2 regions of the Paucibacter sp. JuS9 genome follow, and region 2 is predicted to be linked to the other one. Evidence: riboswitches for the same ligand, from Rfam matches in the RefSeq annotation. Region 2 holds a riboswitch; the other holds the start of a gene.

Region 1 (15,873 bases), 1.1 Mb from region 2:
AGGTCGCGCCGGTGATCATCGCCTGGCCCTTGCTTCTGGCCACGCACGAGCGATTCCCTGTCACCAGGCTGCTGCTGGCCCTGGTCTTCATCCATGCCGCCATCCTGATGCTGGGCGGCCATTACAGCTATGCGCGGGTGCCGCTGGGCTTCTGGATGCAGGACCTGCTGGGCCTGGCGCGCAACCCCTACGACGGCATCGGCCATCTGGCCCAGGGCTTCATCCCGGCGATAGCCGCGCGTGAGCTGCTCCTGCGCAAGACACCGCTGAAGGCCGGCGCCTGGACCTTCACGCTCGTTACCGCCGTGTGCCTGGCCATCAGCGCCATCTACGAGCTGATCGAATGGGGCGCCGCAGTGGCCATCGGTCAGGGCGCTGACGAGTTCCTCGGCACGCAGGGCGACCCCTGGGACACCCAGAAGGACATGGCCCTGGCCTGGCTGGGCGCGATGCTCGCGCAATGGCTGCTGGCACGCTGGCACGACCGCCAGCTGAAGAGGCTGCAGGCATGAAGGCACCGACGCTCGACGAGCTGCGCCGCTACGCCATAGCCCGCACACTGTTCAAGCCGACCACCCTGCCCGCAGCGATCAGGAAGCTCGGCTTCGTGCAGGCCGACCCGATGCGAGCACCGGCCCGGGCGCAAGACCTGATCCTGCGGCTGCGCGTGAACGACTACAAGGCCGGCGACCTCGAACAGCGCTACACGCGGCTGCAGATCGAGGAAGACTGCTTCGTCAACTACGGCTTCGTGCCGCGCGACTGGCTGCCCCTGATGCACCCGCGCATCGAGCGCAAGCCCTGGGATGCGGAGCGCAGCAGGCATGCGCAGCAGCTGCTGGACTTCGTGCGGCAGAACGGCCCCACACATCCGAAACAGCTGCTGGAGGCATTTGCGCACCATGGCCGCATGCCGGGCTATTGGGGCGGTGAGCTCAACGTCAGCACGCAATTGCTCGACGGCCTGCATTACCGGGGGCATCTGAGGGTGAAGCGCAGAGACAGCGGCACGCGCGTCTACGAAGCGATCACGCATTCACCCGCGGACGACAGCCCGCAAGCGCGCCAGGCCCGTGCCGAGGCCTTGATGGACAAGGTGGTCGCGCTGTATGCGCCGCTGCCAGCAGCCAGCCTGGGCTACCTGACCACGCTGCTGCGCTATGGCGCGCCGCACCTGCAGGCGCAGACGCGCGCCGTCTGTAAATCTGCAAAGGATCGCTACGCGCATGCGCAGATCGACGGCGAAACCTGGTACTGGCCGATGGATGAGAAACCGCGCTCGGCGAAGTACCGCGCGCCCGAAGGCGTGACCCTGCTCGCGCCGTTCGACCCGGTGGTCTGGGACCGCCGCCGCTTCGAGCGGCTGTGGGGCTGGGAGTACCGCTTCGAGGCCTACACGCCGGCCGAGAAGCGGACCATGGGCCACTACGCGCTGCCGCTCCTCTGGGGCGAACAGATCATCGGCTGGGCCAATCTGCGCGTCGAGCGGGGCCGCCTTGAGTCTGAGTTCGGCTTCGTCGACAAGCGCCCTGCAGGCGCGGCATTCAAGGCCGCGCTGCAGGAGGAGCTGGACGCCGTGGCCCGCTTCCTAGCGCTTGCCTAGCCAGCGCTCGACGCGCTGGTGGGCCTGCTCGCGCTCGTGTGCGCGGCGGGCCTGCCGCGCCTGGCGGCCGGCTTCTTCGTACGCTTCGCGCAGGTCAGCCATCTGCGGCTTCAACTTCACGACCGAACCCTGCAGCGGCGCGCCCAGCACCAGGTTGGCACGCCAGCTTTCGCCCTCGCGCATCTGCAGCGGCGCCGGCAGCTTGTCGAAGTCGCTGGCAGGCATCCAGGGCACGATCTTGCCGGCGGCCAGCTTCAGGCGGGCCCGCAGGCGCGGGTCGCCGATGCGGCCCCGCTGGCCCCAGCGCACATCGCTGGTGACGAGCGCGTCGTTCACCCGCGGCACGAAAGCCGTGTCGCGCAAGACGTCCAGGCGCAGGCTCATCAGCGACTCCTCCACCGTCATTGCCAGGTCCTCGAAGCGCGAGCTGTAGGCGTACATGTCGGTCGCCAGGTCGGCTGCGAACATCGCGCCGATCTGCGTGCCGGTGTAGGCCTTCTGAGCTGCCGTGGCCGTGACACCCTGGAACTTGACCTGGCCCAGCGCCTGCAGCTCGCTGCTGGTCAGCGGGTAGGCCTGCTTCATCAGGTCAGACACCAGCAGCTGCTGGTTGTAGCGCTCGCCAATGAAGGCGTTCAGCGTGGTGCCGGACAAGAGCTTCAGGCTGGCGTAGGTCTCGGCCGGCAGGAAGTCATTGGCATGCGAGAGCTCGTGATACAGAAGCGGGCCGAGATCGGTCAGCACATCGTCCAGGCTGCGCGTGGTGCGCTTGGCTGGGTCGTAGTAGATGCCGTAGCTGTCGTTGGCCTTGGCATAGCGCCAGACATCCTGGAAGGACAGGCCATTGCTGAAAGCACCGCGATAGTCGGGTGCTTCATCGATGGTGTCGCGTTCCTCGGGCGTGATCCAGACGTTGTCGGCATCAAGGTAGATCGCGCCGGTCACCGGCTGGTAGAACGAGGGCCGCACATGCGAGCCGATGACAATGGCCGTGGTGCTCATCAGCATGCGGCGGAAGTCGCCACGCGCGTCATGCGTCTGCAGGAAGCGCTCGAAGTTGGCGCCTTGCCAGTCATGCGACACGACCACACGGTCCATCACCTGCGCGATGGTCGGCAGCGCGCCATTGCTTTCGTGCCCCAGCAGGGGCAGGCGGCCGACGGTGCAGGCGTTGCTGGCCGTCAGCGCCGGGTCATAGACGCAAGCGACCAGCTGCGAGGCGTAGGCGCCCGCCGCTCGGTAGGCATGGACGCGCGACACATGATCGCCCGCCCACACGTGGGTGTTGCTGGCGGAAGCCGGCGCCTGGTCGAGCTTCTCGACCAGGACGAACACCTCCTGGCTGTCGCTGCCGCTGGCGGTCTGGACGGTGGCGCGGAAGCGCAGCAGCGTGTCCTGCGTGACCGTGGGCGCCACGAACTGGCGGGCCAGGGTCTGGGTGTCGACCTCCTGCAGCGCGACGGTCGGGCCTTCAAGCTGCGCCCATGTGACGCTCTGGATCGTCTCGCCAGCGCCGGCCCAGGCGCGCATCGACGCATTGCCACCCATGCGCACGGCCTGGTGGTTGCGCACCAGGGCCTTGGCGGCGGTGGTCGGCGCGGTGATGTTCAGGGACAGGTCGCGCGTCTGCGTGGCGCCTGCGGGATCGGTGTAGCTGACGCGGAAGCCATAGCTGCCGGCTGCCGTCGGCTCGAAATGGATCAACTGGGTCTGGGCGCTCAGCAGCGTGACCGTCGGGCCGCTGGTCTGGGTCCATTGTAGGTTCTTGATCGGGCCGCTGCAGCCCAGGATGCCCGCGGCGGCCTGTTTGCCCACCAGCGCACCATCGGCCTGGATCGAGGCCACCGAGCTGCTGCCGGTACAGGCATTCGTGATCGGCGTGGGCGCTGGCGTGGGCGTCGAACCACCACCACCACCACCACCGCCACCGCCTCCCCCGCCACCACCGCCACATGCGGCCAAGACCATGGCAGCGCTCAGCGCCGTCCAGCGAGCCAGCGCGTGCCAGCCCTCATGCTTGATTGTCGTCATCTGCTCCCCGCTTTGCGGGCTCCCTGGTACTGTGAATGGGCCGGGCGCTGCCCCGCAAGCGGCGCGCTCGTGCTCCAAGGGCGCGAATTTTCACACGTGGACTTTCTGTTTTCGGCCCACTGAACATGCTGGTCTACCCGCATCCAGCATCGACTGGCGCTAGAATTGCGGCCGTCCGAGGAGCGTTGCAACCTTTCACCCCCACCCGGGGCACACAAGGCCAGGCTCGGATGACGAAGTTGCCCGGCAGCTTCAATTGCAACCGCGCTCACCCGCCATGTCTCGCGTGGGTGACCGTTCGTCTCAAGACCGTTTGTCTCAAGACAAGTCCCCATCAGGCATCAGCGGCTTCATGACCGAAGGAGCTATGCAATGACGACCACGACGCTGTCCGCCGACCAATACCTGATCAAGGATCTGAGCCTTGCCGCCTGGGGCCGCAAGGAACTGAAAATCGCCGAGAGCGAGATGCCCGCCCTGATGGCGATCCGCTCGGAATACGCCGCTGCGCAGCCGCTGAAGGGCGCTCGCATTACCGGCTCGCTGCACATGACGATCCAGACCGCCGTGCTGGTCGAAACCCTGCAAGCCCTGGGTGCCGAAGTGCGCTGGGCCTCCTGCAACATCTTCTCCACGCAAGATCACGCTGCCGCCGCGCTCGTCGCCGCCGGCACGCCGGTGTTCGCCTACAAGGGCGAGACGCTGGAAGACTACTGGGACTACACGCACCGCATCTTCGACTTCGGCCCCAAGGGAACTGCTGGCGAAGGCCCGAACATGATCCTGGACGACGGCGGCGATGCCACGCTGCTGATGCATCTGGGCCAGCGCGCCGAGAAGGACCTCTCCGTGCTGGCCAATCCGGGCAGCGAAGAAGAGCGCATCCTGTTCGCGGCGATCCGCGCCAAGGTCGCGCAGGACCCGACCTGGTACACCCGCAAGAGCGCCGAGATCATCGGCGTGACCGAGGAAACGACCACCGGCGTGCACCGCCTGAAGGAAATGTCGGACAAGGGCACGCTCTTGTTCCGCGCCATCAACGTCAACGACTCGGTCACCAAGAGCAAGTTCGACAACCTCTACGGCTGCCGCGAGTCGCTGGTGGACGGCATCAAGCGCGCCACCGACGTGATGATCGCGGGCAAGATCGCCGTGATCGCCGGCTATGGCGACGTGGGCAAGGGCTCGGCCCAGGCCATGCGCGCGCTGTCGGCGCAAGTGTGGGTCACCGAGATCGACCCGATCTGCGCGCTGCAGGCCGCGATGGAAGGCTACCGCGTCGTGACGATGGAATACGCCGCCGACAAGGCCGACATCTTCGTGACCACCACCGGCAACAAGGGCGTGATCCGCCATGAGCACATGGCCGCGATGAAGCACAACGCCATCGTCTGCAACATCGGCCACTTCGACAACGAGATCGACATCGCCTCGATCGAGAAGTACGAGTGGGAAGAGATCAAGCCGCAGGTCGATCACGTCATCTTCCCCGATGGCAAGCGCATCATCCTGCTGGCCAAGGGCCGCCTGGTGAACCTGGGCTGCGGCACGGGCCACCCGAGCTACGTGATGTCGTCCTCGTTCGCCAACCAGACCATCGCCCAGATCGAGCTGTTCGCACACAAGGACGCCTATGCCGTGGGCAAGGTCTATGTGCTGCCCAAGCACCTGGACGAGCATGTGGCCCGCCTGCAGCTCAAGACGCTGAACGCCCAGCTGAGCGAGCTGACCGACGAGCAGGCCGCCTACATCGGCGTTCCCAAGGTCGGCCCCTACAAGCCGGACACCTACCGCTACTGATCGAAAGAAAGAGCCAGCGATGCGCGCCGACCAAGCGCTGCTCGGCCTCGGCATCGCGCCCACCCGGTCTGCCGCCCAGCGGCTGATCGCGGCGGGTGCTGTCGAATGGCGCTCCGGCGCCAGCTGGGTGGCGATCAAGAAAGCCGGGGCCGAAGTGCCCGAGGGCGCGGAACTGCGCGTCAACGACGACGCGGAGCTGCGCTATGTCTCGCGCGGCGGCCTGAAGCTGGAAGGCGCGCTGGCAGCGGCGGGGCTGTCGGTGCAGGGGCTCACCGTGATGGACGTGGGCCAGAGCACCGGCGGCTTCACCGATTGCCTCTTGAAGCACGGCGCGGCGCGCGTGGTCGGCATCGACGTCGGTCACAGCCAGGTGCATGAGTCGCTGCTGGCGGATGAACGGGTCGTCGCGCTGGAAAACCTGCACGTGCGCGAGCTGGTCGGCTCAAGCTTCGCCGAGCATGCGCCCAAGGGCGGCTTCGAGCTGATCGTCGGCGACCTGAGTTTCATCTCGATGCTGGGCGTGCTGCCGCACCTGAAGCCCTGGCTGGCGCCCAAGGGCCAGGTCTTGCTGCTGATCAAGCCGCAGTTCGAGCTCGGAAAAAAGGCCCTCAACAAGGGCGGCCTGGTCAAGAGCCCGGCGCAATACCCGCTGCTGCAAGCGCAGGCCCGCGAGGCCGCGGCGGCGCAAGGCTGGCAGGTGCTGGGCTGGTTCGACAGCGCCATCACCGGCGGTGACGGCAACAAGGAATTCTTCCTGTGGGCAGCCGCAGGAAATGAGAACAAGGATTGAAGAGCATGACGACGACGCCGGTAAGTTTCGAGTTCTTCCCACCCAACACGCCGGTGGGCGCCGAGAAACTGAAGACCGTGGTGCAGGACCTGAGTGTCTTGAACCCCCAGTACTTCAGCGTCACCTATGGCGCCGGCGGCTCCACACGCGACAAGACCCTGGCCACAGTGATGGACATTGCGGCCGCGGGCTTCGAGGCCGCGCCGCACCTGTCGTGCGTGGGTTCCACGCGCGAGAACATCGCCGAGATCCTCGCCACCTACCGCGCGCAGAACATCCGCCGCGTCGTGGCCTTGCGCGGCGACCTGCCCAGCGGCACGGCCACGGCCGGCGAATTCCGCTACGCCGCCGAGCTGGTGCGCTTCATCCGCGAAACCCAAGGCCCGGACTGGAAGATCGAGGTCGCGGCCTACCCCGAATACCACCCGCAGCAGCGCTATGCGGCCAAGGACCTGCAGCACTTTGCAGACAAGATGGGCGCCGGCGCCAGCGCCGCCATCACGCAGTTCTTCTTCAACCCGGACGCCTACTTCAACTTCGTCGATGAAGTGCGCAGGCTCGGCGTTGACCAGCCCATCGTGCCGGGCATCATGCCCTTCCACAACTACGCGCGCATCGCCCAGTTCGCGCAGCGCGACGGCATCGACATCCCGCGCTGGGTGGCCCTGAAGATGGAAGGCTTCATGGACGACAGCGCCTCGATCCGCGCCTTCGGCCTTGACGTGATGACGCGCGTCTGCGAGCGCCTGATCGCCGGCGGCGTGCCGGGCATCCACTTCTATACGCTCAATCAGTCGGGCTTGACGCTGGAGTTGTGCAAGCGCCTCAATCTCGCGCCGAACTCTTGATCTGACACAAGTGGGGCCCGACCCCGGCTTCGGGTTTCCGGCCGGTTTGCGCCACCTCAAGGGTTTACCCGCCCAACCTCGATTCAATGGCTTCCATCGGGAATGTTCCCGCAGACAAGGAGCCCTTGAATGACCAAGAAGATCTTCGCCCTGGCCGTCCTGGCCGCTGCAAGCACCGTCGCCGCAGCCGCGGAAGGCCCGTTGCTGGTGCGCGTTCGTGCCGTCCACCTCGACTCGGCGAACAAGGACACGACCGGCCTCGGCTTGACGGTCAACAACAAGACGATCCCCGAGATCGACTTCAGCTATTTCGTCACGCCCAATATCGCGGCGGAACTGATCCTGACCGTGCCGCAGAAGCACACGCTGTCGGCCGGTGGCGCCGAGATCGGCTCGCTCAAGCACCTGCCGCCGACACTCTCGCTGCAGTACCACTTCGCGCCTGAAGCGACGTTCCGCCCCTATGTCGGCCTCGGCGTGAACTACACCAACTTCAGCGGCGTGCAGTTCGCTCCCGCCGTGGTCACGGCGCTGGGTCCCAATATCAAGCGCAGCAGCTGGGGCCTCTCGGCACAGATCGGCGCCGATATCGAGATCAGCAAGGGCACCTACCTGAACATCGACGTGAAGAAGGTCAAGATCGACACCGATGTCAGCTCCAAGGGCACCAAGGTCGGCACGTTCAAGGTCGACCCGATGCTCGTGGGCGTGGGTCTGGGCTGGCGCTTCTAAGCCCAGCGCCTAGCGGTAGCGCTGGGTCGGCGAGAGCTGGCGCAGCGCGTACTTGATCAGCTGGTCCTGCCCGTCGTAGAGCGTGACCAGCTCGACCACCTCGAGCCCGGGCTTGCCCAGGGCCGCCCCGGCCGCCACGTCCGAGGCCGCCTTCGCGGCGGACGCTGCGGCGGCCTTGTAGGCCGGAAGCTTCGCCAGCAGCGCCATCAGTTGCGCGGGCGAAAGCTTGCTGAGGTCCTGAGCAGGAAGCTGCGCCACCACCTCGGGCGGCAAGTCCGGTGGCAGCAGGGTTTTCACGCGCAGGTGCCGCAGCAGGCGACGCCCGCTGTCGAACTTCCTCTCGTCGGCCTTGCCCAGGCGTTCGCGCAGCTGCTCAGGCCGCGTCGTGCCGGCCTGAAGCTCACGTGCAGCCTGCGCCAGCGGATGATCCGAGGCCAGCAGGGCCGCGTCCACCGGCTGCTGGGGATCGTCAGCAAACTCCATCACCACCCGGGTCTCGTCCGACCAGCGCTTGTCGCCCATGGGCAGGCGGAACATGCGCTCGCGCAGCAGAAAGCCCCAGTCGTACTGCGCGCCCGAGCCCTCGGTCAGGCCCTGCAGCATGGCATTGCTCAGGGCCATCCGGCGCTCGCCATCGACCAGGGTGACGGCAAAGAGGGCACGATCGGCAAAGCTGCTGCCGCTGGACCAGGTGTTGTCGCAGCTGTCAGGCTGCGACGTCAGGGCCCGCACCATGCGGCCCAGGAAGCCGACCTTGTCGCCGCGCGCCACGCCGCTCTCGAAACCCACCTTGCACTGCAGGCGCAGGTCACCCAGCCGCCGCTCATTGGGCGGCAGGCCCGGCGTGCGGATGTCGGCCCGCCAGGTCACGCGACCGTCCAGCAGCTTGCTCTTCAGCTCGGTGGCATCGGGATAGCGGTTCCAGGCCGGGTCGATCGTGAAGTTGTCTTCGGCATCCAGCGGCACCGGCACACGGCCCTGGCGCGTGACCAGGGCGAGGTTGATTCTCTGCTGATGCTCGGCCTGGGTGCGCGCATAGACCTTGAACTTCAGCTCGGCCAGCGGTGCCAGCGCATGCAGCTTTTCGAACAGCTCGCGCGCTTCGTAAAGCGTGGCCAGGGTCTTGAGCTCGCGCTGGGCGGTCGATTCGCCCTGAACCTCGACCTTGGCGAGCTGGGCATCTGGCTTGGGCTCGATGGAAGGCTCCGTCTGCGCAAGGCCTGGCAGCGGCAACGCAAGGCAGAGCAGCAGCAGGATCGGCTGACAAGTGTTCATCGCAGCGCCGCGAACGCATCCCGGGTCATGTTCTCCGGCGCGCCTTCGGCACGGCAGGCGACGTCGTCCTCGATGCGCACACCGCCATGGGGAAGCAAGCGGTCCACCTTGGCCCAGTCCACCGCCGCTGCATTCTTCGAAGCGCGCAACTGCTTCAACAGCGTCGGGATGAAATACAGGCCCGGCTCGATGGTCACCACCATGCCGGCCTCGAGCTTGCGCGTCAGGCGCAGGTAGCGATGACCTTCAGGCTTGGGCGAGACAGCGCCGGTGTCATCGGCCATGAAGCCGCCGATGTCGTGCACCTGCAGGCCGAGCAAATGGCCGATGCCATGCGGCATGAAGATGCTGGAGACGCCTTCGGCCACGATGGCCTCGGCGCTCATCTTCACGACGCCTTGCTCCGACAGGATCGCAGCCAGCCGGCGATGCGTGCTCAGGTGGATGTCGCGGTAATCGGTGCCGGCGCGGACCTCGTCCACGAGAGCCAGCTGAGACGATTCCATCGCCGCCAGCAGGGCCTCGAATTCCTCATGGCCGCCGCGGCTCCAGGTGCGCGTGATGTCGCTGGCATAGCCGTTGACCTGCGCACCGGCATCGATCAGGAAGCTGCGCGACTGGCTTGGCGCAATGGCGTCTTGATACTGGTAATGCAAGACCGCGCAATGCTCGTTCAGGCCGACGATATTGGTGTACGGCAGATCGCGGTCGGTGTGGCCGGTGGCAGCCAGATAGGCGCGATGGATCTCAAGCTCGGAGGCGCCGGCCATGAAGGCATCACGAGCGGCCAGGTGTCCCTTGGCCGCGCAACGCGAGGCGGCGCGCATCTGTTCCAGCTCGTACTCGCTCTTGAAGGCGCGCGGGTACTGCAGGAGGTGCAGCAGTTGTTCGGGGTTGTTGGGCGTGACACCCGCCAGCGCCGCATCGGCCTCGCCAATGATGGCCAGCCTGCCATGGCCTTGCAGATGCGCGGCGGCCTCGGCTGCGTCGCTGATGATGGCGATCTCGAAATGCCCGACCCAGTAGCCGCTCGGCGGGCTTGGGGGCACATGCCAGTAGTCGTCCGGCTGGTAGTACACCAGCAGAGGCTTGCGGCCCGGGCGGATCAGCAGCCAGCTGTTCGGATGCTGCGTCAGCGGCAGCCAATGCTTGAAATGCGGATTGGGCTGGAACAAATAGGGACGGTCATCCAGGAAGGCGAACTTCTCGATGCCGGAGGCGATGGCCAGCGCGTCAAAGCCGCTGCGGCTCAGGGCGTTCTCGGTGCGCTGCTGCAGCTGGGCAATGTGTTGGGCGTAGAGCGTATTCATGCCGGCATTGTGGCGCAGACACCGGGCCCGGCTCAGCCGTTCACATCCCAGACCACGCCCTCCTCGGTCAGCATCGCGTCCAGCGGCACATCGTGCGGCTCGGCTTTGAGCAGCGGCTGGAAACCATGCGCATAGCCGATGCCGGCCGTGGCCGGGCGCGGCTGCAGCGCGGCCAGCGTGCGGTCCATGAAGCCGCCGCCATAGCCCAAGCGCAGGCCGCAGGGCCCGTAGCCCAGGCAGGGCACGATCACCAGCTGAGGCTCGAAGACCTCGGTGTCCTTGGGCTTCGGGATGTCGTAGGCGTCTTCTTCCATCGGGCAGCCCGGGTACCAGACATGGAATCGCAGGGTGCCATGCTCGCGGTCCACCACCGGCAGGCCGATGCGGCGCTCGGGGTGGGCCTCGCTCCAGCGATAGAGCGCCGGCAGCGGGTCGAACTCGCCCTTGATCGGCCAGTAGGCGCCGATGGTCATCTCGCGCCTGCGCACCAGCCAGACGCGCAGCACGCTTTGCAGCTCCTCAGCGAGCTCAAGCCGGTGAGGCAGGTCCAGCCGATCCTGAATCAGCTTGCGGCGCAGGGCGGCACGGTCATTCAAATCCACGGCGACAACCTCCATCCATAGGCGGACCTGGGCATTGTGGCCGACTACGATAGCGCCATGGCCGCCCTGAATGAATTCGTCGCCCATTGCGTGGAACTTCTGCAGCCCCTGGGCAGCGTGCGCTGGCGGCGCATGTTCGGCGGCTACGGCATCTACCTGGACGACTTCTTCATTGCCATCGTCGCCGACGAGCAGCTCTACCTGAAGACCGACGACATCAACCGCGCGCAGTTCGTGGCGGCGGGCTGCGAGCCTTTCGTCTTTCAGCAGAAAGATGGCGCGACGATGGAGATCAAGTACTACCGGCCGCCCGAAGAGGCGCTGGAGTCACCGGCCCTGATGCAGCCCTGGGCTCGGCTGGCGCTGGATGCAGCCTTGCGTGCGGCGCAGGCCAAGACAACCCCGGCCAGGCGCAGCAAGGCATGAGCAGAACGCCGGCCCGACAGCGCCCACTGGCCATCGGTCCGCTGCGCGCGTTCGAAGCCGTGGCGCGGCTTTCCAGCTTTCGGGCCGCGGCTGATGAATTGAACCTGAGCCCCTCGGCCGTCAGCCGCCAGGTGCAGGCCCTGGAAGACGAAATCGGCACCGCCTTGCTGTTGCGTGGCAGCCGCCACGTGGAGCTGACGACCGATGGCGCTGAACTGCTCCGCGCCACCAAGGCCGCAGTGAAGAAGCTGGACGACACCGTGCGCCAGATCCGCGAGACCCAGGGTCGCCGGGTGGTCACCGTCTCGACCTTTGCCTCCTTCGCCTCGCTGTGGCTGCTGCCGCGGCTGCAAGACTTCCAGCGCCAGCATCCAGACATCGACATCCGCGTCTCGGCGCAGGATGCGATGGTCGATCTGGACGAAGGCGAGCTCGATCTCGCGCTGCGCCATCAGCGCAAGTCCGCGCCAACACCGGGTGCCGAGTGGCTGTTCGACGAGATGCTGAGCCCCGTGGCCAGCCCTGCCCTGCTCGCCCAGGGTCCGGCCCTGCGACGCGTGGCCGATCTCGCGCGGCACACGCTGGTAGAAGACGACGACGAGCGCCGCTACGACGGCTCCTTGAGCTGGCGCTCATGGCTCGCGGCGCAGGGGCAGCCGCACCTGCAGCCGCGCCGATGGCTGTATCTGAGCTATGCGCACCAGCAGGTGCAGACCGCGCTCGCCGGCCAGGCTCTGGCCTTGGGGCGATTGGCGATGTGCCAGCAGGCGCTGCTGCGCGGCGAACTGGTCGAGCCCTTCGGTGCCAGCGCGCGGGCCGAAAGCCCCTATGCCTACTGGCTCCTGCTGTCAGCCCAGGGCCGCGAACGGCCGGAGGTCTTGCAGTTTGCAGCCTGGATCCGCGAGCAGGCACAGGTCTGCCGAGGCGACATGGACAGCCTCAGGGGCTGATCACTTCGGTCTCGGTCAAGACCAGGGTCAGGGCCTGGTCATGCGGCTCGATCGCAAAATGCGTGCGCCCCAGGTTCCAGGCCAGGCCGACGCTGATCACGCCTGGATGCTCGGCCAGCCAGCGGTCGTAATAGCCGCCGCCATAGCCCAGCCGGTAGCCCTCGGCCGTGAAGCCCACGCAGGGCACCAGCACCACATCGGGCTGCACCAGCGCACCGGCGCTGCTGCCGATGCCGCATTCGTCGTTCACCGTGGGCACCTGGCCATCCCAGCGACGGTATTCCATGCGGCGGGGGCTCTTGTAGGCGAAGGGCAGGGCCAGGGGGCAATCCAGCAGTTCTGAATGAGGAAGCAGCGCGTCGGCTGCGTTAAATTCACCTTCAAGAGGCCAATAAAGCCCCAGGCATTGCGGTTCCAATTGCTCCAGCACCGCGTGCAGGGAGCGGCTCAGCGCCAGCGCCGCAGCATGAGCGGCCGGCGTGGCCAGCCATTCTTTGCGGCGCGCCAGCAACTCTTGCCGCAATTCGGCCCGCGAATGCGCTGCGGAAGGCTTGGGCTGTGGCACTGTGGCATCCATATTGAGCAAGATGAAAGCGTTGTTGTTGATGATCTCGAAGAGCCGCAGCCGGGCCCTGGCCTGGGCAGTATATGGAGCAGCCCTGCTGGCTGCGCCTGCCCTGGCTGCGCCCAATCCGGAACCGCTGAACCAGGCCAGGCAGGCGCTGGACAAGCGCGACCGCAAGCAGCTGAGCCAGTTGAGCGTCGAAGCCGAGCGCAGCCAGTACCTGCTGGCACCCTGGATCGCCTATTGGGACCTGGGCCTGCGCCTGGCCGAAGTCAGCCAAGCGGAGGTCGAAGCCTTTTACACGCGCTGGCGCGGCAGCTATGTGGAAGACCGGCTGCGCAACGACTGGCTTCTGGAGCTCGGCCGGCGCCGCGACTGGAAGAATTTTGTCCAGGACTTTCCGCGCTTCAGGATGAATGACGACCGCGAGGTCACCTGCTATGGGGTCCTGACCGAGTACCAGGCGGGCCGCGACGTGAAGGCCACGGCCCGTGCCACCTGGCTGGCCCAGAAGGACGGCGACGACGGCTGCAATCTGCTGGCCACCACGCTGTTTGAGGCCAGGAAGCTGAGCCAGGCCGACGTCTGGCTCAAGCTGCGGCTCTCCATCGAGGCCAACAAGCCGCGCGCCGTGAAGCAGGCCGGCACGCTCTTGGGCAAGCCGACGCTGGCCGCGCTGGCAAGCTTGCAGGACAGCGCCGGCAAGTTCCTGAGTCGGCGCGTCGCCAGTGCCGTGCGCGGCCAGCAGGAGCTGGACACGCTGGCGCTGATCCGCGTCGCCGGCAGCGACCCGGGCCAGGCCGCCGAGCTGATGACCAGCAAATGGGAAAGGCGCCTGCCCAACGAGCTGGCCGCCTGGGTCTGGGGCCAGATCGGCCGCCAATCGGCCCTGCGCCTGCAGCCTGAGGCCATGCGCTACTACCAGCGCGCGCTCACGCTCCAAGGCGATAGCAGCATCGAATGGAGCGAAGACACCCTCGCCTGGGCCGCCCGTGCAGCGCTGCGCGTGGCGCATACCGGCCGCGATGCCGAGCTGCTGCAGGCGATCGACCGCCTCGGCCCGAACGAGCAGCGCAGCGACGCCTGGCAGTACTGGCGCGCCCATGCGCAGCTCAACAGCGCCCCGGTAGGCGCACCGGGCGATGCGCAGCGCGCGCAGGCACGGGCCGTCCTGCAGTCGCTGGCGTCGCCCCTGAATTTCTACGGCAAGCTGGCCGCCGATGAACTCGGCCTGATCCTGCGCCTGCCACCAGCGCCGATGCCGCTCACCGCCAGCGAGAAGGAACAAGCCGCCGCCCACCCGGGCCTGCGCCGCGCCTTGGCCCTGCTCGAGCTGGGCCTGCGCAGCGAGGGCGTGCGGGAATGGAACTACAGCCTGCGCGGCATGGGCGACCGGGAGCTGCTCGCCGCTGCCCAGCTCGCTTGCGACCAGCAGGTCTGGGACCGCTGCATCAACGCCAGCGAACGCACCAAGGTCGAGGTCGACATGGCGCAGCGCTTCCCCACGCCCCTGCGCCAGCAGGTGCTGGCCACGGCCGGCGAAGTGGGCGTGGATGCGGCGGCCGTCTACGGCCTGATCCGCCAGGAATCGCGCTTCGTGCACGACGCCCGCTCCAGCGTTGGCGCCTCAGGCCTGATGCAGGTGATGCCGGCGACCGCCAAATGGCTGGCCAGGAAGAACGGCCTCGAGTTCAAGGCCGGCGACCTGAACGACCGCGACCGCAACCTGCTGCTGGGCACGCACTACCTGAAGATGGTGCTCGACAACTTCGACGGCTCCCTGCCCCTTGCTGCCGCGGCCTACAACGCCGGCCCTTCGCGCTCGCGCCGCTGGCGTGACGGCCCGACGCTGGATGCAGCGATCTGGGCGGAGAGCATCCCCTTCAACGAGACGCGCGACTATGTGAAGAAGGTGCTGTCCAACACCACCATCTACGCGCAGATCCTGGGCCGCGACAAGCCCCTGCTCCGCGATCACCTGGGCCGCACCATAGGCCCGCGCGAAGCCAGTTCGGCGGGCTTGAGCAGCGAGCTGCGCTGAACCCGGTCAACGATGCGGCGCCGGCAACGCTGGCTTGCCGAAAGCTCAGCGTTGCCCTAGCGCGGCCGGTCTAGCATGCAGGCCAACATCAAAGGAGCTTCGCCATGCGTCTGATCATCGGCAACAAGAACTACTCGTCCTGGTCCATGAGGCCCTGGGTGCTGCTCAAGGAACTGGGCATCCCGTTCGAAGAGCACAAGGTGCTGTTCGACTTCGCACCCGGCTCGCCCTTCTATACCGCGCTGCAAGGCGTGGGCCCGGCCGGCCGGGTGCCGGTGGTCGTCGAGGCCGATGGCTTCTCGGTCTGGGATTCGCTGGCCATCATCGAGTACATCGCCGAGCAGCATCCCGACAAGGCGGTCTGGCCGCGCGATGCCCGCCAGCGTGCCAAGGCCCGCGCGCTGTGCGCCGAGATGCACGCCGGCTTCGGCAAGCTGCGCGGCCTGTGCCCGATGAATATCGAAGCCGATCTGAAGGCCCTGGGCCCGAAGTTCCTGGCCGAGGAACCCGGTCTCGTGGCCGATCTGGCCCGCATCGATGCGATCTGGAGCGAGCAGCTCGCGGCCCACGGCGGGCCCTTCCTGTTCGGCGAGTTCGGCGCGGCGGATGCCTATTTCGCGCCGGTGGTAATGCGCGTGACGCGCTACGGCCTGCCGCTGTCTGCAGCCGCGCGCGCCTATGCGCAGCGCGTGGAGCAGACCGGCGCAGTCAAGGCCTGGGTGGCGGATGCGCTGCAAGAGCATGTCTGGGTGGCCGAGGACGAGCCCTACCGGACTGCCCCGACAATGGGCTGATGCAGCTCTATCAAGTCGGTGGCGTGGTGCGGGACCGCCTGCTCGGGCGTCCCGTCTCGGATGTGGACTGGGTCGTCGTCGGCGCCCGGCCGGATGAAATGCTGGC
Region 2 (15,873 bases):
ACGGCCTGCCCAGCTTCACCCTGGTGGGCCTGGCCGATACCGAGGTCAAGGAAGCGCGTGAGCGGGTGCGGGCCGCCTTGCAGAGCAGTGGCCTGGCCTTTCCCCATGACAAGCGGATCACGGTCAATCTGGCGCCCGCCGACCTGCCCAAGGAGGGCGCACGCTTCGACCTGCCGATTGCGCTGGGCATCCTGGCGGCCAGTGGCCAGCTCGATGCAAGCCGGCTCGATGGATTCGAATGCGCCGGTGAGCTCTCGCTGGCCGGGCATCTGCGCCCGGTGCGCGGCGCGCTGGCCATGGCGCTGGCCTTGCGGCGCGAGGCTTCGCCGCGGCGCCTGCTCTTGCCAGTGGCCAGTGCGGCGGAGGCATCGCTGGTCGAAGGCGTGGACGTGCGAGAGGCGGCGCATCTGCTCGACCTGGTGGCCTGCCTGCTGCCGGCTGCTGAGCAGCAGCTTCCCCGCGCCCAGGCGGCGCCCCGGCAGGCGGCGGAGCCAGGCCCGGACCTGCGTGACATCAAGGGCCAGGCCGCGCCCAAGCGGGCGCTGGAGATCGCCGCGGCTGGCGAGCTGAGCCTGCTCTTGATTGGCCCGCCGGGCAGCGGCAAGTCGATGCTGGCCCAGCGTCTGCCCGGCTTGCTGCCGCCGCTGGATGATGAGGAGGCGCTGGAATCGGCTGCCGTGCTCAGCCTGGCCGGCGCCTTCGTGCCAGCGCGTTGGGGGCGTCGCTCGTTCAGGTCGCCGCATCACAGTGCTTCCAGTGTGGCGCTGGTGGGCGGTGGTTCGCCGCCGCGGCCGGGCGAGATTTCCCTGGCACAGCACGGCGTGCTCTTCCTGGATGAATTCCCCGAATTTCAAAGGACGGCCCTTGAGGCCTTGCGCGAGCCCCTGGAAACAGGGCGCATCCTGATTGCCCGCGCGGCCCGACATGCGGAGTTCCCGGCCCGCTTCCAGCTGGTGGCGGCGATGAACCCCTGCCCGTGCGGCCATCATGGCAGCCAGGTGCAGGCCTGCCGCTGCACGCCGGAACAGGTGAGCCGCTACCAAGGCCGACTCAGCGGGCCGCTGCTGGACCGCATCGACCTGCGCATCGAGGTGCCGGCGGTGGCGCCGGCCTCGATGGCCAGCGCGGCAGGAGGCCAAAGCAGCGCCGAGGTTGCCGCCCGCGTCGCCGCGGCGCGGGCGCGTGCCCTGCATCGCCAGGGCTGCAGCAACGCCCGCCTGGCGGCCCAGGCGCTGGACCAGCATGCGCAGCTGGGCGCGGCCGAGGCGCGCTTCCTGGACAAGACGGCCACCAGCCTCGGCTGGTCGGCGCGCAGCTACCACCGCGTGTTGCGAGTGGCCCGGACCGTGGCGGACCTGGCCGATGAAACCCTGATCACGACCGGCCATCTGGCCGAGGCAGTGCAACTGCGGCGCGGCTTTCCTGTAGCCTGATGGCATGAGCGACAACGATCTCTTCGTCCCGGCCACCGCGCCGCTCGCACCTGCCTCGGTCGAGGCCTGGTGCTTTGCCTTCGTCGATGGCCAGCTGCTGCTGCAGGAGGGCCAGGTCTTGCGCCCCAGCGAGCCGCCAGCTGCGGCGCCGCGCCACTACCTGGGCCGGCTGGGTGCGCTGGACAGCTGGACCATGCGGCTGGACGAAGTTCCAAGTGGCTGGGAAGCGCATCCCTTGCGCGCCGCGATGCGGGTCCTGCCCGAGCCGCTGATGGCCCTGGCTTCGCGGGCCGCACAGGTGCTGGAATGGGACCGTGCGCACGCCTTCTGCGGTGTCTGCGGCACCCCGACGGTGCCGGTACCGAACGAGCGCGCGCGGCGTTGCCCGTCCTGCCAGCACACGGTCTACCCGCGCATCAATCCAGCCATGATGGCCTTGATCTGGCGCGGCCGCGAGCTGCTGCTGGCCCGATCGCCCGGCTACACGCCCGGCTCATACAGCGCGCTGGCGGGCTTTGTCGAGGCGGGTGAGTCGCTGGAAGAGTGCGTGCACCGCGAGGTGGCCGAGGAGGTGGGCGTACGAGTGCAAGGCCTGCGCTACTACGGCAGCCAGAGCTGGCCTTTTCCGCACAGCCTGATGGTGGCCTACACGGCCGAATGGGTGGGTGGCGAGATCGTGCCCCAGCCAGGCGAGATCGAGGATGCCCGCTGGTTCGACATCGACGAGCTGCCCGGCATTCCGCCGCGCTTCAGCATCTCCGGCCACCTGATCCGCGACACGGCGGACTGGCTGCGCTCAAGGGGCTGAGCGCTCAGGCAGCGTGCGCCGCTTCAGCGGCGCAGCAGCTGTCCCTGGCGCAGTTCGACCACGTCGCCGGCCTGCAGGTTTGGGTTGCTGGCCTGCTCGCGCGTCTGTGTCGTACCGTCATCGGCTTGCAGCTTGACCACCCAGACCTTGTGCGTGTTGCGGCGCTTCTCGATCTCGTTGCCGGCATAGCCGCCGGCAACGGCGCCACCCACGGTGGCGAGCTTCTTGCCGTTGCCGCCGCCGATCTGGTTGCCGATCAGGCCGCCGATGACGGCCCCACCGACGACGCCCACGCCGCTGGTCTTGCTGGTGCGCTCCTCGGTGTGCACTTCCACGACGCGCAGGCAGCCCTTGCACAGATCGGCCTTGGCCGCCGGGGCCGAGGGCTTGGCGGGCGCCGCCTCGCTGTCATCGGTCGCCGCCTGTGGCCCCGGTGGCGTGCTGCTGCTGCTGTTCATCTTGCCCAGCGCGAAGGCGCCGCCGAGCAAGCCGCCGGCGATGGCGATGGAGGCAATGGTCTGGCTGGCAGTGAGGGGGAACTTCATGGGCTGGGCCTCTCGTTATCAGAACTACGGCCGAAAGCTTGTCACGCTGCGAGCGCCGGTGGCGCCGCAGCGGGCTTGGAGATGCAAGAGGATGTGACTAGCCGAGCAGCGGCGCGAGCGCCCGCTCGGCATCGCGCTGGTCCAGCGCCATGCGAGCGGCCCAATCCTGCACCTGGTCGTCGCCGATGCGGCCGACATTGAAGTAACTCGCCTCGGGGTGCGCCATGTAGAAGCCCGACACACTGGCAGCGGGCGTCATGGCCATGCTGTCAGTCAGGCCCATGCCGATCTCTTCCGGCGTCAAGACGCGGAACATCTCGGCCTTGACCAGATGGTCGGGGCAGGCCGGGTAGCCGGGCGCCGGGCGGATGCCGCGGTACTTCTCGGCGATCAGGTCTTCGTTGGACAGCGCTTCATCGGACGCATAGGCCCAGAACTCGGTGCGCACGCGCTGGTGCAGGCGTTCGGCCAGCGCTTCGGCCAGGCGGTCGGCCAGGGCCTTCAGCATGATGGCCGAGTAGTCGTCATGATCGGCCAGGAACTGCGCTTCCTTCTTGTCGCAGCCGATGCCGGCGGTAACGGCGAACATGCCGATGTAATCAGGCACGCTGCCTTTGGCAGCGATGTAGTCGGACAGGCAGCGGTTGGGGCGCATCTCGCCGTCCACCACCGGGCGCTCCGACTGCATGCGCAGGCCGCGCCAGGTCATCAATACCTCGCTGCGGCTCTCGTCCTTGTAGATCTCGATATCGTCGTCATTCACCTGCGCGGCCGGGTAGAGGCCCAGCACCGCATTGGCGGTCAGCCAGCGGCCTTCGATCAGGCGCTGCAGCATGCGCTTGCCGTCGCTGAACACGCGTTGTGCCTCGGTGCCGACGACTTCATCCTTCAGGATGGCGGGAAAAGGGCCGGCCAGGTCCCAGGTCTGGAAGAACGGGCCCCAATCGATGTGTTGCGCCAGCTCGGCCAGGTCGTAGTTCTTGAAGACGCGACGGCCGATGAATTTCGGCGCCGGCGGTTGGTAGCCCGCCCAGTCGACCTTGGTCTTGTTGGCGCGCGCGGCGGCCAGCGTGACCAGCGGCGTCTGCTTCTTGTTGGCGTGAAGCTCGCGCACCTTGTCGTAGTCGGCCTTGAGCTCGGCGATGAAGCGCGCGGCGCGCTCGTCGCTCAGGAGCTCTGAGCAGACGCCCACCGAGCGTGAGGCGTCCGGCACATAGACCACCGGGCCTTCGTAGTGCGGCGAGATCTTCACGGCCGTGTGAACGCGGCTGCAGGTGGCACCGCCGATCAGCAGCGGAATCTTCTTCATGCGGAAGTAGTCGTCGCGCTGCATCTCGGCCGCCACATGCTGCATCTCTTCGAGGCTCGGCGTGATCAGGCCGGAGAGGCCGATGATGTCGGCGCCCTCGACCTTGGCCTTGGCCAGGATGTCCTGGCACGGGACCATCACGCCCATGTTGACGACCTCGTAGTTGTTGCACTGCAGGACCACGGTGACGATGTTCTTGCCGATGTCGTGCACGTCACCCTTGACGGTGGCGATGACGATCTTGCCCTTGGGTTTCACGTCGCCGCCGGCCGCTTCGAGCTGGCGCTTTTCTTCCTCGATGTAGGGAATCAGGTGGGCCACGGCGGACTTCATCACACGCGCGCTCTTCACCACTTGCGGCAGGAACATCTTGCCCTGGCCGAACAGGTCGCCCACGATATTCATGCCGGCCATCAGCGGGCCTTCGATCACGTGCAACGGCCGGCCACCGGTGGCCTTGATTGCCTGCCAGCATTCCTCGGTGTCTTCGGTGATGAAGTCGGTGATGCCATGCACAAGCGCATGCGAGAGCCGCGCATTCACGTCGCCAGCGCGCCAGGCCAAACGGGCCGAATCGTCCTTGGCGGCGCCTTTGGCGCTTTCGGCCACTTCGATCAGGCGCTCGCCACTGTCCGGGCGGCGGTTCAGCACCACGTCTTCCACGCGCTCGCGCAGCACCGGCTCCAGTTCGTCGTACACGCCCACCATGCCGGCGTTGACGATGCCCATGTCCATGCCGGCTTGAATAGCGTGATACAGGAAGACGGTGTGGATGGCCTCGCGAACCGGGTCGTTGCCGCGGAAGCTGAACGACACGTTGGAGACGCCGCCCGAGACCTTGGCGCCGGGCAGGTTCTGCTTGATCCAGCGCGTGGCATTGATGAAGTCGACCGCGTAGTTGTCGTGCTCCTCGATGCCGGTGGCGATGGCGAAGATGTTGGGGTCGAAGATGATGTCCTCGGGGTCGAAGCCGACTTCGTCCACGAGGATCTTGTAGGCGCGCTCGCAGATCTCGATCTTGCGCTCGAAGGTGTCGGCCTGGCCCTTCTCGTCGAAGGCCATCACCACGGCGGCGGCGCCGTAGCGGCGCACCAGATTGGCCTGGCGGCGGAACTCGGCCTCGCCCTCCTTCATCGAGATCGAGTTGACGATGCCCTTGCCCTGGATGCACTTGAGGCCGGCTTCGATCACGTCCCACTTGGACGAGTCGATCATGATGGGCACGCGGGCGATCTCGGGCTCGGAGGCGATCAGGTTCAGGAAGCGCACCATGGCCGCCTTGCTGTCCAGCATGGCCTCGTCCATGTTCACGTCGATGACCTGCGCGCCGTTCTCGACCTGCTGGCGGGCCACGGCCAGCGCTTCCTCGAACTGGCCGGCCAGGATCATGCGGGCAAAGGCCTTGGAGCCGGTGACGTTGGTGCGCTCGCCGATGTTGACGAACAGGCTGCCTTCGCCGATCAGCACCGGCTCAAGCCCGGAGAGCTTCATCGGTGCGGGGCGGGTGGCGGTGGATGCGGTCATGGCGGCCTCAGGAGCTTCAGATCGGGCCGCGCACTCACCGCGGCCCCCAGGGAATACAGGGTTCGGTGAGCGTCGTTGGAGACGGCCATCGGGTGAATCCGGGGTGATCGGCCGTCCGGTCCAAGCCTGGCGGCGGGCTGCCCTGGGGTAGCCCCTCGTCGCAACGCTCCTCGGACCGTGCGGGATTTTACGCGCAGGGCTTCAGCAGATGTCCGTCAAGGCCGACAATCGTGAAAGAACGGGAGCGTAAATCCTTGGACCTCATCCATCTTCCACCGAACTCACTGCGCATCGGCCAGGTGCTGGGCTTCTCGCTGCGCGATGCGAGCGGCAAGCTGCTGTTCGCCTCGGGCCAGGTGCTGCCCAACACGCCGCAGGTGCAGGCGCTGATCGAGCGCGGCGCCTATGTGCAGGCGCACGAGACCAAGGAATACCAGAAGGCACTCAACCACAAGATGGACACGATGATGCACCAGGGCGCCACCCTGGGCAGCATCGCCGGTGCCAAGGCGGACTACCGCCCGGAAACGCTGGCCAAGCGCGGCCCGGTCAGCTTCAGCGACCAGGCGGCCTGGGTCGATCTGATCCTGCATGTGCACACGCTCTTGCGCGACCCGAAGCCGGAAGACTTCGCCAACCGCTTCGAGCTGCACTATGGCGAGATGATGGCCCGCGTGCAGCAGAACGCCGATGCGATGCTGATGCGCCTGGTCTTCGATGTCAGCCACGAGTACCAGCAGTACAGCGCCAAGCATGGCCTCCTGTGCCTGCTGCTGGCCGAGCTCTGCGCGCGCAACCTGGGCTGGCGCGAGGAATGGCGCGGCTCACTGACCCGCGCGGCCCTGAGCATGAATATCGCGATCAGCGAACTGCAGGACCGGCTCTGTGCCCGCGACGATGCGCTCACGGAGGCGCAGCGCGAGGAAGTGCGGCAGCGCGCCGCCACGGCGCCGCAACTCTTGCGCACGCTGGGCGTGCAAGACGAACTCTGGTTGCAGACCCTGATGCTGCGCCATGAAGCGGGCCCGGGGCCCTTGGCGGGCCGGGGTGGCGCCGAGCAGCTGGCGCGCATGCTTCGTCGCATCGACATCTTTGCCGCCCGCCTGTCGCCGCGCCGTTCGCGCAAGGCGATGTCAGCGGGTGCTGCGGCCCGCGCGGTCTATCTGGACGAATTGCAGAAGCCCGACGAGGCGGGCGCGGCGCTCATCAAGGCCGTGGGGCTCTATCCGCCGGGCAGCCTGGTGCGCCTGGCCAACAACGAAATGGGCGTTGTCGCCAAGCGCGGCCACAGCGCCAATGAGCCGCTGGTGGCCTCATTGATCGGCAAGAGCGGCAACCCCTTGAGCGAGCCGGTGCCGCGCGACACCCGCCTGGCCGCACAGGCCGTGGCGGCCAGCCTGGCGCCCCACGAGCTCAAGCTGCACGTCAATATGGAACGCTTGCTCAAACTGTATTGATCAAGCCTCGACCAGCTCGCTGAAGAACTTCTGCCCGCTGACGCGTGGCTTGTAGGCCGACACCTGCTTGGCGATGGCGGCGATATGGCCCGGCGTCGTGCCGCAGCAGCCGCCGGCGATGTTCAGGAAGCCGCACTTGGCGAACTCTTCCATCAGCCGCCCGGTCACGTCCGGTGTTTCGTCGAAGCCGGTGTCGCTCATCGGGTTGGGCAGGCCGGCGTTCGGGTAGCAGCTGATCGCCGTGGCGCCGGCCACCTTGGCCAGCTCCTCGATGTAGGGCCGCATCAGCGTGGCACCGAGCGCGCAATTGAGGCCGATGGCCAGCGGCTTGGCATGGCGCACCGAATGCCAGAAGGCGGTCACGGTCTGGCCCGAGAGGATGCGGCCGGAAGCATCGGTCACCGTGCCGGAGATGATCACCGGCAGGCGCTCGCCCGTGTCTTCCATCAGCTCGTCCAGCGCGAAGATGGCGGCCTTGGCGTTCAGTGTGTCGAAGATGGTTTCGACCAGGAACAGGTCGACGCCGCCTTCCAGCAAGCCCTTGGCCTGCTCGTAGTAGGCGGCGCGCAAGGTGTCGAAATCGACATTGCGGGCGCCGGGGTCGTTCACGTCCGGGCTGATCGAGGCGGTGCGCGGCGTGGGGCCGAGGGCGCCGGCGGCGAAGCGCGGTTTCTCGGGCGTCGAGTACTTGTCGCAGGCGGCGCGGGCCAGCCGGGCGGCGGCCACGTTCATCTCGTAGGCGTACTCGCCCAGCTCGTAGTCTTCCTGCGCCACCGAGGTGGTGCCGAAGGTGTTGGTCTCGATGATGTCGGAGCCGGCCGCCAGGTACTGCTCGTGGATCTCGGAGATCACTTCGGGCTTGGTCAAGACCAGCAGGTCGTTGTTGCCCTTGAGGTCCTTGTGGTGATTTGCGAAGCGCTCACCGCGGTAATCGGCCTCGCCCAGCTTGTAGCGCTGGATCATCGTGCCCATGGCGCCATCCAGGATGGCGATCCGTTGTTGCAGAATGTCCGGCAGCTGGGCGCCGCGCGTGTAGCGGATGGAGGCGTTCTTCATGTGCCCATTGTAGGAAACCAGGCAAGACCCCATGCAGCACCTGTTACCGAAGGACGCTCACGCCTTCCTGCAACGAAGGCCCGAGGCTTTGTTCCTGGACATCCGCATGGAGCTGGAATACCTCTATGTGGGCCATCCGCCGGGCGTGGTGCACCTGGCCTGGTATGAATACCCGGAGATGCAGGCGGATGCCGCGCAGTTCGTGGCCCAGGTGCGGCGCGAAGCGCGCGATCGGCTGGACACGCCGGTGGTCCTGATCTGTCGCTCAGGCCAGCGCACCGTGGCGGCCGGCGAGGCCCTGGAGGCCGCCGGCTTCACCGAGGTGGTCAACGTGCTGCATGGTTTCGAGGGTGAAATCGACGCCAACTTCCAGCGCGGCCGCCTCAGCGGCTGGCGTTTCGACGGCCTGCCTTGGGAGCAGATGTAGGGCCGGTGCTGGGGTTGGCGCCGGGCCGGCCGCCGCCTTCTCGGCGCTGCGGCTGGCGACGCTGGTCCGGGCGCGGCTCGCGCGGGCGCTGTTCCATCTCGGGCGGGCGCTCGGCGGCTTCCTTCCTGGCAATCTCGAGGATGCCGGGCAGCTCTTCCAGGGTCAGGCCTTTCAGCACGCAGAAATTGGCTTCGGTCAGCGTGGTGCGCTGGAAATCGCGCAGGAGCTGGGCGCGGTTGTTGCGCTGCTGGTTCTCCAGCGCCTCGCGCTCCTGCTGCACGCCGCGGCGCCGCTTGAGTTCCTCGCGGGCGGCCAGGCGGTGCTCCTCCAGGAGCTCGTCACCAGGCTGGCCGTCCAGGTCGTAGCGATGCGTGGCCTTGCCCAGGGCGATCAGGTAGCCGGTGCTGCCCGTGTGGCGGCGCAGGAAGGCTGAGAGCTGGGCCTTGGTGAACCTGCCCGGCGCACGTTGCTGGATGTCGGCCTGGATGCGCAGCTTCAGGGGCTTCTGCATGCCGGTGAACAGGGCCGGGAACAGCGCCTTCAGCTGCGAGGCCACCTCGGCGGGGCTCAGCGTGGAGGCAGCAACGGCGCCGGCCTCCGTCGTTTCCGTTGCTTCACCGGCATGCGCCGCGTCTGCTGCTTCCGTCGCTTCGGCAGCCTCGTTTACCTGGGTTTCCTCGTTGGCAGGAGCCTCGGGCGTGGGGGTGGTCTCGGTCATGAATGCAGGATCGGCGCGCGGGCCAGTTCGGTCGGGAAAGGGGCGTATTGTCCACGCAGCTCATGTCCTTGTGCCAGCCATTCATCCGATGTCAGCGTGCGATGTGCCCGCTCGCCGCTACGCTGCAAGCCTCACTACAACCCCTCAGAAGGAGAAGGAGCCATGTATTCCTCGTCATCACCGTCGCGCTTCGGCGCCCTGCCCAAGATCGCAGTCGGCGTCCTGGCCGTCGTCATCCTGGTCAGCATGATCAACCCCGTGCGCATCGTGCAGTCGGGTACGCGCGGCGTGATCACCACCTTTGGCAAGGTCGATCCCGAGCCGCTGGGCGAGGGCCTGCATTTCGTCATGCCGTTCGTGAACCGGGTGCACATGATCGATGTGCGCCTTCAGAAGAACGAGGGCAAGGGCGTTGCCGCATCGAAAGACCTGCAGCAGGTGGCTGTTTCAGCGGCCTTGAACTGGCGCCTGGACCCAGCCCTCGTGTCGCAGACCTACCAGGCCATTGGCAACGAGCATGCCGTGGCCGCCCGCGTGATCGAGCCGGCCGCTCAGGAAGCCACCAAGGCCATTGCCGCCCAGTACACCGCCGAAGAGCTGGTGACCAAGCGCACCGAGGTCAGCAGCAAGATCCGCGACGCCCTGGAACAGCGCCTGAAGCGCCATGGCGTGATCGTGGATTCGCTGGCCGCAGTGAACTACGACTTCTCCGCTGTGTTCGACAAGGCCATCGAAGCCAAGGTCGAAGCAGAGCAGAAGAAGCTCACCGCCGAGCGTGACCTGGAGCGCATCAAGGTGGAAGCCGAGCAGGCACTGGCCAAGGCCCGCGGTGAAGCCGAATCCTTGAAAGCCAAGCGGCTGGAAGTGACGCCCGAACTGCTGCGCCTGAAGCAGCTGGAGAACGAGTCCGACGCGATCAAGAAGTGGGACGGCCGCCTGCCCCACTACACCGGTGGCGGTACGCCCTTCATCCAGCTGAATTCGGGCGGCAGCGCCACAAAGCAATGAACCATGCGACCAAGGGGTCGATCCGGAAGGATGCCCCCCCTTGGCTCATGCAAGTGCCGAGGGGTGTCTGGAAGCGTCACATTGCTGCCATTCTTTTGACGGAGGCTCCTATGCGCTGCCACGGACAGGGGTGGGTACTTGCGCTCATGTCCCCCGGCCTTCGGCCTCCGCCTTTACTTCGCTCCAGTACCCACCCCTATCCGCGGCCGAACCTGCGCATGCCCGCTGGCGGCCTGATCTTCGACCAATCCAAACACCAGAACACGAACGGCTGCTACGTGCCGCAAGCGACCTACGCCGCGAAAGTCACCTGCCCCCGAACACCTTCTTCAAGAGCGCGCTGCCGGTGCCTATCGGGTCCTGGCGGATCTTCTTTTCTTCCTCGCCAATCATCAGGAACAGGCCGTCCAGCGCGCGGGCCGTGACGTACTGCTGGATGTTGGCGTCTTCGCCCTTCATGAGGCCCATGCTGGCCGCCTTGCCGGCAACGGCGTTGTACTTGTCGGCCAGCGCCACCTTCTCCGTGGCCTGCGTGACGATGGGCAGGAACTGCTTGCCCAAGGGCTCGCGGGTTTTGCCGGCGAAGAAATCGGTCACGGCCTTGTCGTTGCCGCCGCGCACGAGCTTCAAGGCGTCTTCTACGCTGATGTCTCTCACCGCCTTGACCAGCAGTGGCTTGGCGGCCGGTACGGCGGCCTCGGCCGCGCGGTTCATGGCCAGCAGCAGCTCGTCGACCTTCCTGCCCTGGCCGGTGGCCTTCAGGAGCTTGACCGCGCTTTTCAGCCGCTCCGGCAACTCGATGCGCACCAGCGGGTTGCCCATGAAGCCGTCGTTCCTGCCGAGCATGGCCACGGCCGATTCGGCGCCTCGCTCCAGCGCTGCACGGATGCCGCTGGCGGCATCGGTTTCGCTGATGGCGGCCCAGCTTGTTGGGATCAAGAGGCCGGATGCGGCCAGGACAGTGAACTCACGACGCTTCATGGCAAGGCCCCCAGTCTTTCGGTGATCAGCTTGAAATAGCCCTCGGCATCGATGCCGCCCAGCACCAGCGCATTCTGCTTGCGTGGCGTGACGCCCCACCAGTCCACCACGCTCATGCCCAGGGTCAAGTCGCTACTGGTCTCGATCTCGACATTGCAGCGGCGGCCCGTGAAGAGCTCGGGCTTCAGCAGCCAGGCGATCACGCAGGGGTCGTGCAGCGGGCCGCCTTCCTGGCCGTATTTCTCTTCGTCGAAACGCTCGAAGAATTCCATCCACGCGGCGCAGGCCAGGCCGGTGCGGTTGCCCAGGGCGCGCAAGGCTGCAATGCGTGGGCGCGTGGTCAGGGCCTGGTGCGTCACGTCCAGCGGTGCCATCGTGATCGGGATGCCGGCAGCGAAGACCAGTGCCGCAGCTTGCGGGTCCACAAAGAAATTGAACTCGGCCGCCGGCGTGATGTTGCCGCCTTCGAAGCAACCGCCGCCCATCAGCACGATCTGCTCGATGCGTGCAGCGATGCGCGGCTCCTTCTGAAGCGCCAGTGCGATGTTGGTCAGCGGGCCCAATGCGCAGACGGTGATGCCTTCAAGCCGCATCAAGGTCTCAACCAGGAAGTCGACCGCATGGCCTTCTCGCAAACGCATCTGTGGCTCGGGCAATTCGATGCCATCCAGGCCGCTCTTGCCATGGACGAACTCGGCGGTGACCAGCTCGCGCTGCAAGGGCTTGGCAGCGCCGGCGAATATCGGCATGTCTGTGCGGCCCGCCAGCTCGCAAATGATTCGTGCGTTGCGGCTGGTCAACGGCAGCGGCACGTTGCCAGCCACCGTCGTGATGCCGACGACTTCCAGCTCGGGGCTGGCCAGCGCCAGCAGGATGGCGATGGCGTCATCCTGGCCGGGGTCGGTATCGATGAGGATCTTCTTGACGGTCATTTGGCGTCGGGAACATGCAGCGGCAGCACATCCTGCTCGATGGCACCGAAGATGCTCTGCCCGTCCCGTCCCTTCATCTCGATGCGCACCGTGTCGCCAAACTTCATGAACTCGGTCTTGGCTTCGCCGCCGCTCTCGATCATCTCGATCGCGCGCTTCTCGGCAATGCAGCTGTAGCCCTTGGCCCAGTCCTTGTTCGAGACCGTGCCCGAGCCGATGACCGAGCCGGCACGCAGATTGCGTGTCTTGGCCACGTGGGCGATCAACTGGCCGAAGTGGAAGCTCATCTCCGGCCCGGCCTCGCACTGGCCAACCTTGCGGCCGTTCCACATCGTCTGCAAAGTGAGATGCAAGCGGCCCTTCTTCCAGGCGTCGCCGAGCTCGTCGGGCGTGACTGCCACCGGGCTGAAAGCAGTCGCCGGCTTGCTCTGGAAGAAACCGAAGCCCTTGGCCAGCTCGGCCGGTATCAGGTTGCGCAGGCTCCAGTCGTTGGCCAGCATCACGAGGCGGATGCATTCCAGCGCGGCGTCGGCGTCGGTGCTCATGGCCACATCGCCGGTGACCACGGCGATCTCGGCCTCGAAGTCGATGCCCATGGCTTCAGAAACGAAGCGGGCGCCTTCGCAGGCGCCGAGGAAGTCGTCGCTGCCGCCTTGGTACATCAGCGGGTCGGTGTAGAAGCTTTCGGGGACTTCGGCGCCGCGGGCCTTGCGCACCAGTTCCACATGGTTGATGTAGGCCGAGCCATCGGCCCATTGATAGGCGCGTGGCAGCGGCGCCATGCAGCGCTGCGGCTCGAACGGGAAGGCGTGGCGCGCCTTGCCATGGTTCAGGTTCTGCGAAATCTCTTCCAGCTGCGGTGCGACGAAGTTCCAGTCGTCCAGCAGCTGCTGCATGCGGGTGGCGATGCCGCTGGCGTAGTGCGCCAGGCTGAGGTCGCGCGAGACGACCAGCAGCTGGCCGTCGCGGGAGCCGTCGTTGTAGGTGGCGAGTTTCATGGCTTGGATGGTCGATGCGGGCAGGGCGCCGCTTTGGCTAGCATTGTCCACATGCTTCAAGCCCTGGCGACAACGACCCTCCATGCACCGCGCCCGCGCGTGCTGGTTGGGGCCTTGGCGGCGGCCGTGGCACTGCATCTGCTCCTGGTCTGGAGCCTGCTCAGCCGGCCTTCGGCACTGCCTTTGGGCCAGCCGGCCAAGGCCTTCACGACCAGCGTTCTGTTGATCCCTGCCCAGCCCGAGCTTGCGGCCGCTGCGGCGCCTGCAATGCCCCGTGAACCCGCCGCCAAGTTGCCGAAGCTGAGGCCGAGCACGCCCTTGGCGGCCACTGCCGCACCGCGCCCGGTGGCGGGCTTCAGCTGGCAGTACCTGCTGATCCAGGGCGAGCGGCAGGGCACGGCGCGGCTGAGCTGGCGCCCCGATGAGCAAGGCCACTACGAGGCCTTGCTGGAGCGTGAGCTTGCCGGCAAGGCCTTGCCCACCTGGCGCAGCCTGGGTGATCTGGACCCGGATGCTGGCCTCGCGCCGCGCCGCTTTGCGCAAAGACAGCAGGGCAAGCAAGGCATGCGCGACCGCCAGGCCACCAATTTCCGTCGGGACGAAGGGGTGGTCAGCTTTTCAGCCAGCCCGGCGGTCCTGCCCTTGCAACAAGGTTCGCAGGACCGCATCAGCTGGTGGCTGCAGCTCGCCGCCCTGGTCGAGGCCGAGCCGCAACGCTATCAAGTCGGCACGGAGCTCTTGATGCCCGTGGCCAGCCTGCGCGGCGAGCTGCAGCAGTGGCGATTCAAGGTGCTGGGTCGCGAGGGCCTGGAGCTGCCTGCCGGGCGCCTGGAGTCGGCCGTGCGGCTGGTGCGCGAGCCGCTTGGTGCCTGGGATTCCCGGGTCGAGCTCTGGCTGGACCCGGCGCGCCATCACCTGCCGGTGCGCATCCGGCATACGCAGGCCGACACCCTGCGCTGGGAATTGCTGCTCCAGAGTGAAGGGAAGCCCGAGTTGCCGTGATCTTGTGCCGCTTCCACCACAGCGGGTCCTCATGGATTCCCCTGAAGTGGGGGGCTTTCTGCCAGTATTTGGCTCAGCGCGCTCTTGAAAGCGCTTAGTCTGGATCCAGCTACCGGCCATAGGAGAGTTCTCATGCACATGCTTTACAACTCCCCCAGCTACATCGTGGTCCAGTTCGAGGTGCCGGTTGATACGGGCGTCAGCGAAGATGCACCGCAATGTCTGAGTCGGGGTGGCTTCGAGATCGTCGACAAGTTCGCTCGTCGCGAGATCTTCATCGAGGGCGCGATGGCGCAGCAGTTCCAGGAAGGTGTCGAGGCGCTGATTGGCGACCGCGAGCCGTCCGAAGATGAGCTGGACGACTTCATTGAGCGGTACGCCAACATGGGACAGCAGCCGGTCGTGATGCATTAACGAACGACAAACACAGGGGCCTCACGGGGCCCCTTGTTCTTGGCGCCGGGCTGCGCCAAGATCGGACCACGCCGCCCGATCCAACAAGGGCGGGCGAAGGTAGCGAGGAGTCGCCCATGGTCAAGCGTCTGGCAGAGCAGCAAAGCGTGCTGGCTTCGCCCGGGCTCAGCAATGCCCCGGTGCTGGATCGCATGTGCTCGCATTTCGTGCTGACGCTGACGGTGCGGCATGCTGGCCGCTTCAACCTGCGCCGCGATTTCAACGGCCTCCTGTCCTTCACCGGCCGGCATCTCGTCTGGCCGGTGCGCGTGCTGACAAGGCTGCGCGAGTTCCTCGAGCGGCGCGTGCAGGGCAATGAGCTGTGGGCCGGTCACACGGCGCTGGGTGATGCCGCCTTCCTGGACCGTTTCGGCGTCTGGAACGGCCCCTTCGCCGAAGCCACGCTGTTCTTCTACCTCGACGAGTACGTGAAGGACGCGCCCAAGGACGTGCTGGCCGTGCTGGCCACCACCTGCGACCACCTCGACCGCCAGCTCAAGCGCGAGTCCACCCTGGTCGAGAAGAACATCGCGGCCCTGGGCAATCTCCTGCAGCTCAATCCGGCCGAGCGGGCCTTGCTGCTCTACGGTACCTTGGCCCGCTACCAGCGCGAGCTGCGCGGCGCCCTGGTCGAGTTCAAGGTCAACAACGCGCAAGAAGCCTTCGCCGCGATTGCGGCCGTGGCCGGCGTGGACGAGCGCGATGTGGCCGAGGCCTTGCGCGCCGGTTCGCGGCTCGAGCGCATCGGCATGGTCGAGAACCTGATCTCGGAGCACAACATCACCGACCTGGCCGACCTGATGAAGGTCAGCGACCAGCTGCCGCCGGTGCTGATGCGCGAATACCAGGGCCCGCACGACCTGATGGCCGTGTTCACGCGGCCGGTGGTCAAGAGCAGCTTGAGTGGCCGCGACTTCCAATTCGTCGCTGAAGACCTGCAGGTGCTAGGCACCCTGCTGCGACAGGCGGTCGCGCGGCGCGAACCTGGCGTCAACGTGCTGCTTTACGGGCCGCCGGGCACGGGCAAGACCGAGCTGGCGAAAGTGGCGGCCGAAGAGGCGGGCCTGGATCTTTACGAGGTCGAATACGCCGACCGTGACGGCAACTCGCTGACCGGCCGAGACCGCTACCGCTCCTTGCAGATCAGCCAGCAGTTCCTGAAGGCCAGTGAGCAGGTGGCTCTTCTGTTCGACGAGGTCGAGGACGTGTTCCCGCCGCTGTC

What was found. A riboswitch is a leader RNA that binds a small molecule or an ion and turns the genes downstream of it on or off. The one in region 2 is predicted to bind S-adenosylhomocysteine.
Region 1: another riboswitch for S-adenosylhomocysteine. It lies ahead of ahcY (adenosylhomocysteinase); the one in region 2 lies ahead of metH (methionine synthase).

Annotation. Positions count from the first base shown of each region.
Region 1 is NZ_CP194172.1:3,612,832-3,628,704, forward strand. Features, by position in the region: gene ABT392_RS16045 (DUF2238 domain-containing protein) at 1-512, shown strand, start outside; gene ABT392_RS16050 (DNA glycosylase AlkZ-like family protein) at 509-1,603, shown strand; gene ABT392_RS16055 (hypothetical protein) at 1,589-3,634, opposite strand; S-adenosyl-L-homocysteine riboswitch at 3,806-3,911, shown strand; gene ahcY (adenosylhomocysteinase) at 4,007-5,434, shown strand; gene ABT392_RS16065 (TlyA family RNA methyltransferase) at 5,454-6,224, shown strand; gene metF (methylenetetrahydrofolate reductase [NAD(P)H]) at 6,230-7,072, shown strand; gene ABT392_RS16075 (OmpW/AlkL family protein) at 7,202-7,804, shown strand; gene ABT392_RS16080 (hypothetical protein) at 7,814-9,079, opposite strand; gene pepQ (Xaa-Pro dipeptidase) at 9,076-10,389, opposite strand; gene ABT392_RS16090 (5-formyltetrahydrofolate cyclo-ligase) at 10,422-10,991, opposite strand; gene ABT392_RS16095 (TfoX/Sxy family protein) at 11,049-11,417, shown strand; gene ABT392_RS16100 (LysR substrate-binding domain-containing protein) at 11,414-12,367, shown strand; gene ABT392_RS16105 (5-formyltetrahydrofolate cyclo-ligase) at 12,357-12,932, opposite strand; gene ABT392_RS16110 (lytic transglycosylase domain-containing protein) at 12,955-14,973, shown strand; gene ABT392_RS16115 (glutathione S-transferase family protein) at 15,078-15,767, shown strand; gene ABT392_RS16120 (multifunctional CCA addition/repair protein) at 15,767-15,873, shown strand, end outside.
Region 2 is NZ_CP194172.1:4,697,629-4,713,501, forward strand. Features, by position in the region: gene ABT392_RS20960 (YifB family Mg chelatase-like AAA ATPase) at 1-1,433, shown strand, start outside; gene nudC (NAD(+) diphosphatase) at 1,438-2,241, shown strand; gene ABT392_RS20970 (glycine zipper 2TM domain-containing protein) at 2,265-2,786, opposite strand; gene metH (methionine synthase) at 2,884-5,619, opposite strand; S-adenosyl-L-homocysteine riboswitch at 5,680-5,797, opposite strand; gene ABT392_RS20980 (HD-GYP domain-containing protein) at 5,874-7,076, shown strand; gene ABT392_RS20985 (homocysteine S-methyltransferase family protein) at 7,077-8,132, opposite strand; gene ABT392_RS20990 (rhodanese-like domain-containing protein) at 8,164-8,559, shown strand; gene ABT392_RS20995 (ProQ/FINO family protein) at 8,516-9,277, opposite strand; gene ABT392_RS21000 (prohibitin family protein) at 9,440-10,285, shown strand; gene ABT392_RS21005 (DUF4197 domain-containing protein) at 10,592-11,266, opposite strand; gene ABT392_RS21010 (nucleoside hydrolase) at 11,263-12,198, opposite strand; gene ABT392_RS21015 (fumarylacetoacetate hydrolase family protein) at 12,195-13,196, opposite strand; gene ABT392_RS21020 (DUF3108 domain-containing protein) at 13,248-14,198, shown strand; gene ABT392_RS21025 (BTH_I0359 family protein) at 14,331-14,612, shown strand; gene ABT392_RS21030 (ATP-binding protein) at 14,729-15,873, shown strand, end outside.